DNA from 2 places in the Micromonospora peucetia genome. Region 2 is predicted to be linked to the other one. Evidence: predicted binding sites of a transcription regulator. Region 2 holds the regulator's gene; the other holds the start of a gene.

Region 1 (8,483 bases), 3.2 Mb from region 2:
CGAGCACGTCGGCGACGTCGGCCAGCGTGTGCACGGTCAGCGCCTCCCGGACCTCGGCGGGCAGGTCGTCCAGATCCGGCTCGTTGCGGGCCGGGATGATCACCTCGGTCAGGCCGGCCCGGTGGGCGGCAAGCAGTTTCTGCTTCACCCCGCCGATGGGCAGCACCCGGCCGGAGAGGGTCACCTCGCCGGTCATCCCGAACTCGGGTCGTACCGGCCGGCCACTGGCCAGCGACGCGAGGGCGGTGACCATGGTGATGCCCGCGCTGGGGCCGTCCTTGGGCACCGCGCCCGCCGGCACGTGCAGGTGGATCCGCCGGCCGGCGAGGGCGTTCGGGTCCAGTCCGAGCCGGCGCCCGTTGGAGCGCAGGTAGGACAGCGCGATGTGCGCGGACTCCTTCATCACGTCGCCGAGCTGGCCGGTCAGGGTCAGTCCCGGCTCGCCGGCCATGCTGGTGGCCTCGATGAAGAGCACGTCGCCGCCGGCACCGGTGACCGCCAGGCCGGTGGCCACGCCGGGCACGGCCGTGCGCTCCGCCGACTCCGGGGTGAACTTCGGCCGCCCGAGGTAGCTGGCGAGGTTGCCGGTGTCGACGCGGACCGGCGCCGGGTCGGTGGCCAGGGCCACCGCGACCTTGCGGAGGATCTTCGCAAGGGACCGTTCGAGCTGCCGTACGCCGGCCTCCCGGGTGTGTTCACCCGCGATCCGGGCGAGGGCGTCGTCGGCGACGCCGACCTCCTCGGCGGTCAGCCCGGCGCGCTCCCGCTGCCTGGGCAGCAGGTGGTCCCGGGCGATGGCGACCTTCTCCTCCTCGGTGTATCCGTCGAGGGTGACCAGTTCCATCCGGTCCAGCAGCGGGCCGGGGATGGCCTCCACCACGTTGGCGGTGGCCAGGAAGAGCACGTCGGACAGGTCGAGGTCGACCTCGAGGTAGTGGTCGCGGAAGGTGTGGTTCTGCGCCGGGTCGAGCACCTCCAGCAGGGCGGCGGCCGGGTCGCCGGAGTAGCCGGCGGCGAGCTTGTCGACCTCGTCGAGGAGCACGACCGGGTTCATCGAGCCGGCCTCGCGCAGGGCGCGCACGATCCGACCGGGCAGCGCGCCGACGTAGGTGCGCCGGTGGCCGCGGATCTCGGCCTCGTCGCGTACGCCGCCGAGGGAGACCCGGACGAAGTTGCGGCCGAGCGCGTGGGCGATCGACTCGCCGAGGCTGGTCTTGCCGACGCCGGGCGGGCCGGCGAGGGCGAGCACCGCGCCGGAGCCCCGGCCGCCGACGACGCCGAGGTTGCGCTCGGCCCGCCGGTTGCGTACGGCGAGGTGTTCCAGGATCCGGTCCTTCACATCGGCCAGGCCGGCGTGGTCGGCGTCGAGCACGGCACGGGCCGCGGCCAGATCGGTGTTGTCCTCGGTACGGGTGCTCCACGGCATCTCCAGCACCGTGTCGAGCCAGGTCCGGATCCAGCCCGCCTCCGGGGAGGCGTCACTGGCCCGTTCCAGCTTGCCGACCTCGCGCATCGCCGCCTCACGGACCTTGTCCGGCAGTTCGGCGCTCTGGACGCGGACCCGGTAGTCGGCGGAGCCGTCCGGCTCCTCCTCGCCGAGTTCCTTGCGGATGGCGGAAAGCTGCTGGCGGAGCAGGAACTCCCGCTGGGACTTCTCCAACCCCTCGCGGACGTCGGTGCCGATCTGTTCGGCGATCTCCTGCTCGGCCAGGTGGTCCCTGACCCAACCGACGAGCAGCTCCAGCCGGGTGGTGACGTCTCCGGCGGCGAGCAGCTCGGTCTTCTGGTCGAGGCTGAGCCAGGACACGTAGCCGGCCGAGTCGGCCAGCTCGGAGAGATCGGTCATCCGCTCGATCGCGTCGATGACCTGCCAGGCGCCGCGCTGCTGGAGCACGGACGTCATCAGGGCGCGGTACTCGCGGGCCAGTTCGCGGGCGCGGCCGGCAGGAGCGGGTTCGTCGAGTTCGGTCGCCTCGACCCAGAGGGCGGCACCGGGCCCGGGCACACCGGAGCCGATCCGGGCGCGGGACAGGCCGCGGATGACGGCGGCCGGTTCGCCGCTGGGCAGCCGACCGACCTTCTCGATGGTGGCGACCGCGCCGACGGGGCCGTACTCGCCGTCGAGGCGGGGCACGGCGAGCAGCTTGTGGTCACCGGTGGCGCGGGCCGCGTCGACGGCGGCCTGGGTGGTCGGGTCGAGGGTCACCGGGATCACCATGCCGGGCAGGAGCACGGCGTCGGTCAGGGGAAGTACCGGAAGAGTTGCCATCGAACACCTGCTATCGGTTGAGTTGAGCGTGTCCAACTCAAGTAACAAAGCGTTCCCCTTGTTCCGGACTGTGACCCAGGCCACGTCGCGGCCCGTCGTGCCGCCCCTCGGGCGGGACAACCCGCTCGCCAGGCTTCTTACCCGGAAGCGCTGCGCGTCGGCGCCGAGGCGGGCCTCGACAACGAGGTGCGGGCATGCGCCGGCCGATCACGGCAGGCCGCAGCACCACCGGGATCACCGAACAAGCGCACGAGCAGAAACGCACGTGAAGCGGATGAGCGCAGCACCGCCACGCGAGTCATCGGCCTTCACCCGGCCCGAACGGACGGCACTCGCCGACCACGCCGGCCTGATCGGCGACCCGACCTCCGGGCTTTGCGCCGAGCTGCTTTCCCTCGATAACCGCGACCCGCCGAAATGAGGACGACGCGTATTGTTGCGGATTCACCATCGGATAGGTCAAACTTTGACCACACCCCGCCCCACACAGGGAGTAATTAACGATGGCGAGAAAAGTAATCACGGTCCTGACCGACGACCTCGACGGTGGAAAGGCAGACCGGACCGTCGAGTTCAGTCTGGACGGCGTGGCCTACACCATCGACGTCTCCGACGAGAACGCGGGTGTGCTGCGCAAGGCCCTCGACCCGTACATCAACGCTGGCCGGCGGATCGGTCGCGGATCCGTCGACACCGGGCGGGCACCCCGCCGGGCGGGCGCGCCGGGCGGCTCGGGAATGGACCGGGAGCAGAACCGGGCCATCCGGGAATGGGCCACCAAGAACGGCTACAAGATTTCCGAGCGCGGTCGCATCCCGGTCGAGGTCGTGGAGGCGTACAAGAACCGCTGACCGACACCGGTCTCACGCTCGGGCTCGCGCGGGGTCACGCTGAGGAATCAGCGCGGCCCCGCCGGTCTTTTCCCACGGCCATCCATTCGCACGACCCGCATCCTGGCACGGGCCCATTCCCAGCCGGATCCATTAGCCGCCTCGGCCGTCGGCGGGTAGCCGGGCTGGCCGACATCGAACGCCACCGACCCCACAACCGTGATCATCGCCACGATCACACGGGTGCGACCGCCGATCGTCGTACCACCCGAGTGTAATAACCGACAGCTTTGTCGAGCATTACCTACACGGATCTCGGGGGTGGCGGATGACGTGATGGTGGAGCCAGACGGCCGGCGGGTTACCCCGCACCTTCTGGTACCTCTGGACGGCCACGCTGATCAACCGGCTGGGCAGTTTCGTCGCCATCTACCTCGTGTCGGTACACGGCCTCAGCCCCGCGTACGCCGGAATCGTGAGCGGGTTGCACGGGGCCGGCGGCGCGGCCGGGGGCGTGCTCGGCGGAATCGTCGCGGACCGGTGGAGGGCGGCGGCCGGACATGCTGGCCGGGAACGTGGCCGCCGCGATGGCGGCGGTGGCGCTCGGCCTGAGCGGGCACCCAGTGGCGATCGCGGCCCTGACCCTGCTGCTCGGGCCCGGCAGCCGCACCGGACGGTGGTGGACCTGGCGAGGGCCCGACCGCGGGTGGCCGGGGGCGCGGCGGATCAGTCCGCGCAGAGGTACGCGAAAGCGAAGCCACCCGTCATCTCGCCGCGCCGCGACTCCAGCCGCCGGATCTCGGCGAGCAACTCGTCGTGGGGCGTCAGCACCGGCTCGGCCGTGTCCGGCGCGCGCATCCGCTCGCCGATGGCCACCGCCGCCAGATCCTCGGCCAGCCGGCCTGGGTCCACCCCGGCGGATACCCGCTGCTCGTGCACCGTGACCCGCTCCACGAGGCAGGCCCCTTGGCGCACCCGCACCCAGCTCCACCCCTCGGCCGCCCCGCCCGACCAGCGCACGTGCAGCCCTCGGACGATCGGGTCGACCAGCCGCCGCGACACGTACGCCTGCACGGCGGCAGACCGGGCCAGGGCACCAAGGTCGTTGACGTGACCGGTCCGCCCGTCGGGCAGCCGGCCGAGGATGTCGCGGAACCCGACCGGAAGCGCGTCTGCGTCGTCGGGCTCCCCCGCACCGAGAGCCGCGTACCCGCGCGCGTCGAGCAGGTACGCCACGATCTGTCGCCCGTGCTCGTCGGCCCGCAGCGTCGGCGAACCGATCCGCAGCACCGGCAGGCCGACCGCCTCCGCGACCGCGTTCTTCAACCGCTCGACCCGCTGCTCGGCGGAGCCGGCGGGCGCGACTGGACCGATCTCGACGGCGAAGACCGGCCGGGCCGTGTCGGCGGCGCAGACGACCAGGTCGTAGCCCTCCCGGATGGCCGTGCTCCACTGGTTGCCGGTGACGCCCGGCGGCCGCCCGTGCACCAGTTCGCCGAGCCGGCGGGGGCCGTGCACGAGCTGGCCGCCCCGGGCGAACAGCGGGCCGCGCCCACCGTCTCCGGCGACCGCGCGCAGCCAGGATCCGTCCCCACCACCGGTGCTCGTCATCCGCCTGATCCGTCCGTCCCGCCACCGAACTTTGGCCGACGCGTCGGCCGGAGCGAGTCTAGGCCGTCGATCACGACCGGCGCGGCGGTGGTGCCTCTCGGGGCCGTACGGCCGGAATTCGGTTGAGACCCCCCGTCTGTGCCGGTGGGATGGACCGGTGAGGGTCTTCCTGGACACCGGGCGGCTGGCGCTGCGCGAGTTCACCCCCGACGACGCGCAACTGCTCGTCGAGCTGGACGACGACCCCGAGGTGATGCGATATCTCACCGGCGGGCACCCCACCCCACCCGAGGCGATCCGGGAGCACGTCCTGCCCCGGATCCTCGCCCACTACCGGCAGCCGCCTGGGCTGGGGTGGTGGGCGGCGCTGGGCCGGGACTCGGGCGACTTCCTGGGCTGGTTCGAGTTCCGTCCGACCCACGACGGCGACGTCCGCGAGGTGGAGCTGGGCTACCGGCTGCGCCGGGCCGCCTGGGGTGCCGGCCTCGCCACCGAGGGCTGCCGGGCGCTGATCGAAAAGGGCTTCACCGACCTCGGCGTGCAGCGGGTCACCGCGAACACGATGACCGTCAACGCCGCATCCCGCCGGGTGATGGAGAAGTCCGGGCTGCGATTCGTGCGGACGTACGTCGGGGACTGGCCGGAGATGATCGCCGGCGCGGAGCACGGCGAGGTGGAGTACGCGCTGACCCGGCAGCAGTGGCTGGGCCACGACACCGACTGACGCGTCCCCTGGCGGGCGCGACGGCGGCGGGCGCGTAGCCAATCGTGCCGCCGGACGGGTCCGCCCGACCGGTCGGGCATGATCGGGGTGCCCGCGCCGATGGTCGGCGGACGGGACCGGGAGGTGCGCGGGGTGCGGATCGTGTCGCTGGTGCCGTCGCTGACCGAGGCCGTGGCCCTGACCCTGCCGGGTCTGCTGGTCGGCGCCACCGACTGGTGCACCCACCCGTCCGGGCTGGACGTGGCACGGGTCGGCGGGAGCAAGTACCCCGACCTGGACCGGGTGCTCGCGCTACGCCCCGACCTGGTCCTGCTCAACGTCGAGGAGAACCGTCGCGAGGACGCCGACGCGTTGGCCGCCGCCGGCGTGCCGGTGCGGGTGACCTACCCGCGTACCGTCGACGAGGCGCTGACGGAGCTGGCGGACCTGCTCCGCGACCTGGGCGCCCCGGCCGAACCGGAGTGGCTCGCCGTGGCCCGCCGGGAGTGGGCCGGGCTGCCCACGCTAGGGCCGGCCCGCCCGGCGGTGGTGCCGGTCTGGCGCCGGCCGTGGGTGGTGCTGGGCGCCGACACCTTCGCCGGTGACGTGCTGCGCAGGCTCGGCGTCACCAACGTGTACGCCGACGATGTCGAGCGCTATCCCCGGCCGACCCTCGACGAGCTGCGCGCCCGGGCGCCGGAACTGGTGGTGCTGCCCGACGAGCCGTACCGGTTCACCGCCGACGACGGGCCGGAGGCGTTCCCCGGCACCCCCTGCGCGCTGCTCTCCGGCAGGCACCTCACCTGGTACGGCCCGTCGCTCGCCGAGGCGCCCGCCGTACTCCGCGCCCAGCTCGCCGCCCCGGTCGTCCGGCCGGGCTGACCGCCGTTGCCCGGCCTCGGCCGGATGGACGCGCCGGGGCGGGCGGTCAGTCGCCCGCGCGCCGGCGCCGCTCCCGGCGGGCGGCGAACACGCTCCACCCGATCGCGACGGACAGCGTCAACACCACCACCGCGAGGGTCGACCAGACCGGCAATTTCCCGACCGGCGTCTCGGCGAGGATCAGCTTCGCCCCGGCGAAGGCCAGCAGCACGGCCAGCCCGTACCGCAGGTAACCGAAGTGGCGCAGCAGCCCGGCCAGGCAGAAGTAAAGGCTGCGCAGGCCGAGCACGGCGAACGCGGTCGCCGTCCAGACGAGGAACGTGTCGGTGGTGATGGCCAGGATCGCCGCCACCGAGTCGATCGCGAAGACCACGTCGGTGGCCTCGATCGCGACCAGCGCCACCAGCAGCAGGGTGGCCCTGCGGCGACCGTCGACCCGGACGGTGAACCGGCCGCCGTGATAGCGGCGCTCCGTGGGCACCAGCCGCCGGAAAACCCGGACGGCGACGTTGCGGTCCGGGTCGACGTCCGGTTCGCCGCGTACCGCGAGTCGCCATCCCGTCCAGATCAGGAAGGCGCCGAGCACGACACCGGCCCAGGCCAGCCGCCCCAGCAGCTCCGCGCCGGCGAAGATGAAAGCCAGCCGGAACGCGAGCGCGCCGACGACCCCCCAGAAGAGCACCTTGTGCTGGTACTCGGCGGGCACCCTGAAGTACCCGAACAGCAGCGCGAAGACGAAGACGTTGTCGACGGAGAGCGCCTTCTCCAGCAGGTAGCCGGAGAAGTACGCCACCGCCGGCTCGCCGCCCCGCCACAGCCAGATCACCAGGCCGAAGGTGAGCCCCGCGGTGATCCAGACACCGCTCCACAGCAGCGCCTCGCGCAGCTCGATCACGTGGTTGTCGCGGTGGGAGAGCATGTCCACGGCGAGCATGACGGCGATGACCGCGCCCACCGCCGCCCAGGCCCAGAGGGGCGCCGCGAACGTCGCCTCGTCCACCCGGCGTCCTCCGCATCCCCGACGGCGGCTCCGCTCCCATCCGATCCCGAGCCTAGGCGAGCCGCCGACGGGCCGACGGCGGTCCGGGCAAGTCGGTGCCGCCGGCGACCCGCCCCGGCACGGCCCTCAGGCCACCGGAGTGACCCGGGCCGCGTCCGGCTCGGCGAGCGTGGTGTCGTCGGCGTCGTAGGCGATGGTGCTCGTCACCTGGACCACGCCGCTGACCTGTCCGGCCAGCCGGCCCGCCAGTTCGACCGCGCTGCGCCGGTCCAACCGGCCGTCGAGCGTCACCTCGCCGTCGCGCACCCGGACGGTGACCAGCCCGTCCCGCACCGCAAGCACCCGGCGCAGCACCTCCTGCACCACGTCCTCGCGGATCTCCGCGTCGGTGCGCAGGTGCACCCGCAGCAGGTCGCCGCGCGTGACGATGCCGACGAGCCGGCCCAGGTCGTCGAGCACCGGCAGCCGCTTCACCGCCTCCCGGTCCATCTGCCGGGCGGCGGCGGAGATCGTCGCCTCCGGCCAGGTCGTCACCGGCGGGGCGGTCATCAGGTCACGCGCCAGCAGCGCGTCGGCCTTCTCCCGGGCGGTGCGGCGCCGGCGCCCCTCGAAGACCCGCCGCTCGTCCGGACGACCGGCCCGCTCGACCTTGTGCAGCAGATCCGACTCGGACACCACGCCGAGGACCCGGCGGAACCCGTCCACCACGGGCACGCCGCTGATGCCCCGCCGGACCAACGCGTCGACGATCTCCCGGTAGGGGGTCTCCTCCCCCACCGTCGCGACCTCGCGGGTCATCACGTCGCCCACCTGCCAAGTCCTCATCACGACCTCCTGTCGTTTCCACCCGGGACGCTACGGCCGAGGTGGCGCGTCCGGTCAGGGCCGCCGGACCGTGCCGGCACGGCCGGACGGACCGGTACGGGAGGGGTCGAAGGTCCCGGTCCGATGGGGTCCGGTCGGCCCTGCCGGACGTACGTCGGTGGGCGTCCAATGGAGATGTCACCGGGAAAGCGCGGTGCGAGGCACACGAAGGGACGTGGAGACAATGGTCGCCACCACCGAGCGAACCATCACCAGGACCGACGCTCCGATGGCGGAGACCCGGCACCTCGCCGAGACCGCCCGGGAGCGGGCCGCCCGGTACGTCTTCGCCGGCATCCGGATCGCCCTCGGATGGACCTTCCT
Region 2 (8,483 bases):
GATGTCGGGGGCGTCGAGGAAGGCCAGCCCGGCGGGCAGGGCCGGGGCGGTGACCAGTTGCAGGGTGCGGGGGTCCTCGCTGGGCTCGGTGCTGCGGGTGAGGCCGGGCAGCAGCTCGCCCTGCCGGAACCAGCCCGAGTCGGCGGGGTTGCAGACCAGCACGGGGGAGCGGGTGGTCGGGCGGAGCACGCCGGCGGCGCTCACCCGCGCCTGGACCAGGCTGTTGACGAGCGTGGACTTGCCCGCGCCGGTGGACCCGCCGATCACCACGAGCAGCGGCGCGTCGAGCCGGCGCAGCCGGGGCAGCAGGTAGTCGTCGAGCTGGTCGCTGAGGCTCCCGCCGGCCCGCCGTGCGGACTCGGCGGAGGGCAGCGCGAGCGGGAACCGGGCCGCCCCGATCGCGGCGCGCAGGCCGGCCAGTGCGGCGGGCAGGCTGTCGTCCCCGGTGGTGGCGGGCCGGTCCTCCCCGGCGTCCGTGGGGCCGGTGCGGGCTGCGACGGTGGGCGTGCCGGCCGGGGTGGCGGGATCGCCGTGCGTCGTCACCGCTAAAGCGTGCCCGACCGAAGCAAGGGAAGACAACCGGTCGGTACCAACCGGGGTTGCGTCGGATCGACTCAACCCCGATTTGACGATTTCGCGGGGCGTGGCACTATTGAGTCAAGTTCACTCAACTTATGGTGGGGTCGCTGCGGGCGACGTCCGCCGGGCAGCTCGGCGGGCGTCGCCCGTCACCTGCCCACAACGTGATGAAGCGAGGGAAGCGAAGATGGCACGTGCGGTCGGTATCGACCTCGGCACGACGAACTCCTGCGTCAGCGTTCTGGAGGGCGGTGAGCCCACCGTCATCGCCAACGCTGAGGGCGCGCGGACGACCCCGTCGATCGTCGCGTTCGCCCGCAACGGAGAGGTGCTCGTCGGCGAGGTCGCCAAGCGCCAGGCGGTGACCAACCCGGACCGGACGATCCGCTCGGTCAAGCGGGAGGTCGGCACCAACTGGACCGTCGACATCGACGGCAAGAAGTACACCCCGCAGGAGATCTCGGCTCGCACGCTGATGAAGCTCAAGCGGGACGCCGAGGCGTACCTGGGCGAGCAGATCAGCGACGCGGTGATCACCGTCCCGGCCTACTTCAACGACAGCCAGCGCCAGGCCACCAAGGAGGCCGGCGAGATCGCCGGTTTCAACGTGCTGCGGATCGTGAACGAGCCGACCGCGGCGGCCCTGGCGTACGGGCTGGACAAGGGCTCCAAGGAGCAGACCGTCCTGGTCTTCGACCTCGGTGGCGGCACCTTCGACGTGTCGCTGCTGGAGCTGGCCGAGGGCGTCGTCGAGGTCAAGTCCACCAGCGGTGACAACCAGCTCGGTGGCGACGACTGGGACCAGCGGATCATCGACCACCTGGTGAAGACCTTCCGGGGCGAGCACGGCATCGACCTGGGTCAGGACAAGATGGCCCTGCAGCGGCTCCGCGAGGCGGCCGAGAAGGCCAAGATCGAGCTGTCCGCCGCCACCACCACCAACATCAACCTGCCGTACATCACGGCTGGCGCGGCGGGCCCGCTGCACCTCGACGTGACGCTCAGCCGGGCCGAGTTCCAGCGGATGACGCAGGACCTGCTGGACCGCTGCAAGGGCCCGTTCGAGCAGGCCGTGAAGGACGCCGGCATCAAGGTCGCCGACGTCGAGCACGTCATCCTGGTCGGCGGTTCGACCCGGATGCCGGCCGTGACCGACCTGGTCAAGCAGCTCATCGGCAAGGAGCCCAACAAGGGCGTCAACCCGGACGAGGTCGTCGCCGTCGGCGCCGCCCTCCAGGCCGGTGTGCTCAAGGGCGAGGTCAAGGACGTCCTGCTGCTCGACGTGACCCCGCTGAGCCTGGGCATCGAGACCAAGGGCGGCATCTTCACCAAGCTGATCGAGCGCAACACCACCATCCCGAGCAAGCGCTCCGAGGTCTTCACCACGGCGGACGACAACCAGCCGTCGGTGCTGATCCAGGTGTTCCAGGGCGAGCGGGAGATCGCGGCCTACAACAAGAAGCTCGGCACCTTCGAGCTGACCGGCCTCCCGCCGGCGCCGCGCGGCGTGCCGCAGGTCGAGGTCACCTTCGACATCGACGCCAACGGCATCGTCAACGTCCACGCCAAGGACCTCGGTACCGGCAAGGAACAGAAGATGACGATCACCGGCGGCTCCTCGCTGCCGAAGGACGACATCGAGCGCATGCGCCGCGACGCCGAGGAGCACGCCGACGACGACAAGCGTCGCCGGGAAGAGGCCGAGACCCGCAACGTGGCCGAGGCGCTCCAGTGGCAGACCGAGAAGTTCCTGGCCGAGAGCGGCGACAAGCTGCCGTCGGAGTCCCGTGACCAGATCAACGAGGCGCTCGGCGAGCTGCGCGGCGCGCTCGGTGGTCAGGACATCGAGAAGATCAAGTCGGCCCACGAGCGGCTGGCGCAGGTCTCCCAGCAGGCTGGCTCGCTGCTCTACAACCAGCCGGGCGAGCAGCCGGGCGAGGCCGGTCCGGGTGCGGCGGGTGCCGCGGGTGCCGCGGGCGCCGGGGCGACCGGTGGCCCGCAGGCCGGCGGGCCGCAGGCCGGTGGCCCGGACGACGTGGTCGACGCGGAGATCGTGGACGAGGACAAGAAGTGACGATCCGTCCCGGACACGGCACCACGGCAGAGGGATGAGGTAGCCCCATGACGGAGAAGCCACGAGCCGCCGACCCGGGTGCGACCGGGTCGGCGCCGGGTGGCTCCGCGCCCGCCGAGCAGGCCGGCGACGGGCCGCGGGTCGTCATCCGCAACAACCGCAAGATCAGCGAGACCAACGAGCCGGCCGCCGCCGACGCCGGGTCGGACGTACCGGCCGAGGGCCTGGTCGAGGAGGCCGAGGTCGTGGTCGACGAGATCGAGGTCGAGGCGGCCGAGGTGACCGGCCCGCCGGTGGTGGACGCCCCGGCACAGCCGGTCGACGGCGGCCCGACCGCGTTCGGCGCCGAGCTGGAGGCGCTGCGCAAGGACCTCGACGAGCGGACCCGGGACCTCCAGCGGGTGACGGCGGAGTACGCCAACTACCGCAAGCGGGTGGACCGGGACAAGGGTCTGGTCACCGAGCAGGCGACCGGCGCGGTGCTCGCCGCGCTGCTGCCGATCCTCGACGACCTGGACCGGGCCCGCGAGCACGGTGACCTGGTCGGGCCGTTCGGCACCATGGCCGAACAGCTCACCACGGCGCTCGGCAAGTTCGGGCTGACCGCGTTCGGCGAGCAGGGCGACCCGTTCGACCCGACCCGGCACGAGGCGGTGGCCCACCAGACCTCGGCCGACGTCACCGAGCCCACCTGCGTGCAGGTGATGCGCCGGGGCTACCAGGCCGGTGAGCGGCTACTGCGGCCCGCGATGGTCGCGGTCGCCGACCCGGAGTAGTGCGGAAGTACGACGACCGGACCGTCCCGCCCGCCCGCAGAGGGCGGGCGGGACGGTCGGTCCCCAGCTAGGGAGGGGGTGGACCGGTGAGTTCCAAGGACTGGATCGAGAAGGACTTCTACGCCGTGCTGGGCGTGGACAAGGCCGCCTCCGCAGACGACGTCAAGAAGGCCTACCGGAAGGTGGCCCGGGATTCGCACCCGGATCACAACCCCGGTGACCCGAAGGCCGAGGAGCGTTTCAAGGTCGCCTCCGAGGCGTACGCCGTGCTCGGCGACGACGCCAAGCGGCGCGAGTACGACGAACTGCGTTCGCTGTTCGGCTCGGGCGCGTTCCGGCGGGGTGCCCGTGGCGCCGGCCAGCCCGGCGGCGTGCCGTTCGACGTCTCCGACCTGTTCGGGGGCGCCGCCGGTGGGGGCGGTGACCGTCGCTTCGGCGGGGCCGGCTTCCAGGACCTGTTCGGTTCGATCTTCTCCGGTGGCGCCGGTGGTCCCGGCGGCGGGGCGGCGCCCCGCGGCCCGGCCCGGGGCGGGACGTCGAGACCGAGGTGGCACTCGACTTCGAGGACGCCGTACGCGGGGTGACGCTTCCGCTGACGCTGCGCGCCCCAGGCGTCTGCGACACCTGCCACGGCAACGGGGCCAAGCCCGGCACCCAGCCGCGTACCTGCCCGGTGTGCCACGGGGCCGGGGCGACCAACCGCAACCAGGGGTCGTTCAGCTTCTCCGAGCCGTGCCGCAACTGTCAGAGCGTGGGCACGATCGTGGAGGAGAAGTGCCCCGAGTGCCAGGGCACCGGCGGGGTCACCAAGACCCGCACACTGAACGTCCGCTTCCCGGCCGGGGTGGCGGACGGCCAGAAGATCCGGCTGGCCGGGCGGGGCGAGCCGGGCACGCGGGGCGGCTCGGCGGGCGACCTCTTCGTACACGTCAAGGTGCGGCCGGACGAGCTGTTCGGGCGTACCGGCGACGACCTCACGCTGACGGTGCCGGTCACATTCGCGGAGGCCGTGCTCGGCACGGACCTGCGGGTGCCCACTCTCGACGGCACGGTGACCCTGCGGGTGCCGCCGGGCACGCCGAGCGGTCGGATCCTGCGGGCCCGGGGCAAGGGGGTGGTCCGCCGTGACGGTCAGGCGGGTGACCTGCTGGTGACGCTCGACGTGGTGGTGCCCGCGCGGTTGTCCGACGAGGCGCGTGTGGCGTTGGAGACCTTCGCCGCGCAGACCCCGCCGGCCGCCCGGGAACATCTCGAGGCGCGGGTACGTCGTTTCAGTTGACCCGGTGTTCAGTCTGCTCGGTGGAGTGCACGCGGAGGTGAGCGGGATGTCGGATCAGTTCGGCGGCTCGGGTGACCCTGCCTACGAGGCCAAGGTGCTGATGATCTCGGTGGCGGCGCGGATGGCGGGAATGCACCCGCAGACCCTGCGCCAGTACGACCGGTTGGGCCTGGTCCAGCCGGGACGTGCCGCCGGCGGCGGACGCCGGTACAGCGTGCGCGATGTCGTGCTGCTGCGCGAGGTGCAACGGCTCAGCCAGGACGACGGGATCAACCTGGCCGGGGTCAAACGGATCATCGGGCTGGAGCGGCTGCTGGAGCAGGCGCAGCAGCGGGTGGCCCGGCTGGAGGCGGAGCTGGACGCGGCATACCGCCGGATCGCCGAGTTGGAGGCCATCGCTCCCTTCCCGGGCAGCGACATGGTGCCGACCAACCGTATTTCCACCGCGCTGGTCGTCTGGCGTCCCCGACGGAATCCCGACCGCTGACGACACCCCACCGCGCCCGGCCGCCCTCCCCCGGCCGGGCGCGGTCGCCTTCCCACCCCCGCCTTCCCCCCTTTGCCGCCCGGCCCCTCGCCGTTCGGTCTTTATCGCCCGGTCTTTTACCGCCCGGCCTTTACCGCCCGACCCCTCGCCGTCCGGTCGTTGCCGCCCGGCCCTCGCCGTCCGTCCCCGGACAGGACGCCGGCCCCACCGCTACCCGCTGCCGTACGGCCGATCTCACCGCCGCCGACCGGCATCCCTGCGCGTCGTCCCAGCGCGTGCCCACCCCCGACGCCGGACACAAGTCACGAAAAATTAGTGACAGCAGCGTCGCGCTGCATGACGTCAACCGCCGAGCGCTGGCTCCTCCCGCTCTCTCCCGCTCCCTCCCGCGCGAGCGGCGGGCAGAGACGCACGAGCGGCCCGGTGATCAGGACGCCATGGACGTTACCCGGCCGTTTTAAGGTCCATGGTGTCCTGATCACCGTTGGCGGGCGACGTTCGTTGGGTGGGCCGCCGCGCCTGAGGTCAAGCTGGCTCTGTCGCCCTACCCGGTAACCGCGCGCCGGCCGGGACGGCAGAGGGGGCGACGCGCGAAACTGCGGGTTCGCCGGACCATCCGCGTCGCCGCATGGGGCAGACCCTCGCAGCGCCTCGATACGAGGCGCTCGGTGGAACACCGTGGGTGTCATCCGCAGGCAGTGACACCCACGGTGTTCCACCGGGCGCGGTTGGCGGGTTTGCCGGCGGGGACGGCACCGGATCCGCTAACCTCCGAATCAGGTCTAACCAGCTTAATCCGGACTTCAGTGGCAGGGGGAGCCATGACGGAAGCGGCGAGGAAGGTAGCGCAGCAGACGGAGGACCGGCTCGAAAAGTTGGCGAAGAGCGTCCGGGAGAGATTCGACCGGGTCACCGAGGGCAGCTTCACCGACAAGATCAAGAACGGCAGGTTCGCCGACCAGGTCGACCACGGCGTCGACCAGGGGCGCGACGAGACGAGACGCCACAAGCAGGGCGGACCGGAACACTGACCATCCGCCGACGTGCGGGCCGGGACCCACGGGGGGCCCCGGCCCGTTCGCCGTTTGGGAGTGCGGGCCGGGACGCCGTGGTGCCCGTGTGGGGCCCGGAAAGCTCGCCGTCTCGGGGTGCGGCCGGACGCCGTGGTGCCCGTGTGGGGACCCGGAAAACCCGCCGTTTCGGGGTGCGGGCCGGGACGCCGGCGCGCCGCGCGGGCGCGTGTGGTGTTCAGGCGAGGCGGCGGTTCTCCCGGACCAGGCCGCCCTCGCACCAGTCCCGGTAGACGAAGAGTTCCGGGCGGGCCAGCAGCACCCGGCTGTTGTACGCCCAGGTGCGCATCAGGTCGTCGCCGTTGCGCTCGGCCTGCTCGACCAGCTTGCGGAAGCGCCGCTTCGGGTGAGCGCGGAAGTTCGTCCGGATGCCGTCGGCGGCGTAGATGTAGAGACAGTGCAGCGCGAACCGGCGGGCCGGGCAGGTCGGGTCCATCGCCAGGTCGAAGAGCACCGCCACCAGCCGGTCGCCGGAGACCAGCAGGTCCCAGTCCGGCGGCATCGAGGTCAGCGGTACGGAATCCGGTTGGTAGGCCCAAGTCCGCAACTCGGCGGGCGTCGGGTCGACGGGGTTGGCGAAGCCGTGGAACGTCCACTCCTGCACGCTCACCGGCCAACCTTCCGCTCTCGTCCGCGGGGGCGTCGGCCACCCACTAGCTCTGGCTGCTGGGGCGAAACGGTAACCCGGAGCGCTGGCCGACGGTAGACCCCGAGGGGAGCGATTCGACAAACCGATGGCCGAGGGCCGGGCCGACCGTACGGTCGATCCGGCCCTCGGCAGCGGAGATCGGTCAGTCGGACACGGGCGCCGGCCGGGCCCGCTGGGCCGCACCGCGTTGCCGCAGCCAGCGCTTGAACCACGCGAAGTCGGGTAGCCGTGCCAGCATCGGCCCGGTCACCACGGTGATCAGCACGTACGCCGTGGCGAGCGCCGCCAGTTCCGGTTCGACGCTGCCGGCTGCCACCGCGAGCCCGGCGATGACGATGGAGAACTCGCCCCGGGGTACGAGGGTCAGGCCGGCCCGCCATCGACCGGGTTCGGCGATGCCGACCCGACGGGCTGCCAGATAGCCGGTGAGCGTCTTCGTCCCCATGGTGATGATGGCCAGCGCGAGCGCGGGCAGCAGCACCGGCGGGATGTCCCGAGGGTCGGTGACCAGGCCGAAGAAGACGAAGAAGACCGCCGCGAAGAGGTCCCGCAGCGGCGTGAGCAGCTCCGTGGCGTGGTGCGCCACCGGCCCGGAGAGCGCGATGCCGACCAGGAACGCGCCGACCGCCGCCGACACCTGGAGCTTCGCCGCGATGCCGGCCACCAGCAGGGTCATCCCGAGTACGCCGAGCAGCAGCGCCTCCGGGTCCTTCGCCGACATGGCCGTGGAGATCAGGTTGCCGTACCGGATGGCGACCACCAGCACCAGCAGTACGGTGCCGACCGCGACGCCGAGCGCGATCCCGCCGCCGAGCAGGCCGCTGCCGGCTAGCACCGCCGTCACCAGGGGCAGGTAGAACGCCATGGCCAGGTCCTCGATCACCAGGACCGACAGGACCACCGGCGTCTCCCGGTTACCGAGACGACCGAGGTCGGCGAGAACCTTGGCGATCACGCCGGAGGAGGAGACCCAGGTGATGCCGGCCAGCACCAGGGCGGCGATCCAGCCCCAGCCGAGCAGCAGCGCGAACACCGCCCCCGGCAGTGCGTTGAGCAGCGCGTCGATCAGTCCGGCGGGGGCCGCGGCGCGCAGGTTGCCGACGAGTTCGTTGGCCGAGTATTCCAGGCCGAGCATCACCAGCAGCAGGATCACGCCGATCTCGGCACCGACCCCGAAGAACTCCTCGCTGGCGTTGAGGGGGAGCAGGCCGCCGTGGCCGAAGGCGAGCCCGGCGAGCAGGTAGAGGGGAATGGGCGAGAGGCCGATCCGGCGGCTCAGCCGACCGAGCAGGCCGAGCAGGAACAGCAGCGCACCGACTTCGATGAGCAGCGTTGTCGTTTCGTGCATCCGCGCCTCAGCCGTCCGGGTCGCTGTCGGCGAGAATGGCTGTCACTCCGTCGAGACCCTTGCGGGTCCCGACGACGACCACCACGTCACCGGCGGCGAAGCGGAAGGATGGGTCCGGCGAGGCGATCACCTCGCTGTTGCGCAGTACCGCGACGATCGACGCGCTCGTACGGGAACGCGCCTGCGTGTCGCCGAGTTTCCGGTTGACGTACTTCGACCCG

Evidence for each region. Region 2 encodes HspR, which represses chaperone genes until heat shock. Its sites were predicted from a motif close to TTGAGTNNNNNNNACTCAA; they were not measured.
Region 1: a site for HspR is predicted at 2,292-2,310, ahead of lon (endopeptidase La). Genes of this name have one in related genera too.

The regions. Positions count from the first base shown of each region.
Region 1 is NZ_FMIC01000002.1:5,141,096-5,149,578, reverse strand. It holds gene lon (endopeptidase La) at 1-2,269, opposite strand, end outside; gene GA0070608_RS32770 (hypothetical protein) at 2,544-2,690, shown strand; gene GA0070608_RS23310 (histone-like nucleoid-structuring protein Lsr2) at 2,773-3,120, shown strand; gene GA0070608_RS23305 (PDDEXK family nuclease) at 3,826-4,710, opposite strand; gene GA0070608_RS23300 (GNAT family N-acetyltransferase) at 4,868-5,434, shown strand; gene GA0070608_RS23295 (helical backbone metal receptor) at 5,567-6,295, shown strand; gene GA0070608_RS23290 (TerC family protein) at 6,342-7,295, opposite strand; gene GA0070608_RS23285 (CBS domain-containing protein) at 7,422-8,120, opposite strand; gene GA0070608_RS23280 (DoxX family membrane protein) at 8,335-8,483, shown strand, end outside.
Region 2 is NZ_FMIC01000002.1:1,925,708-1,934,190, reverse strand. It holds gene GA0070608_RS09075 (GTPase domain-containing protein) at 1-543, opposite strand, end outside; gene dnaK (molecular chaperone DnaK) at 767-2,653, shown strand; gene grpE (nucleotide exchange factor GrpE) at 2,701-3,429, shown strand; partial or broken gene dnaJ (molecular chaperone DnaJ) at 3,516-4,708, shown strand; gene GA0070608_RS09055 (heat shock protein transcriptional repressor HspR) at 4,755-5,195, shown strand; gene GA0070608_RS09050 (hypothetical protein) at 6,017-6,226, shown strand; gene GA0070608_RS09045 (hypothetical protein) at 6,444-6,875, opposite strand; gene GA0070608_RS09040 (cation:proton antiporter) at 7,057-8,262, opposite strand; gene GA0070608_RS09035 (cation:proton antiporter regulatory subunit) at 8,270-8,483, opposite strand, start outside.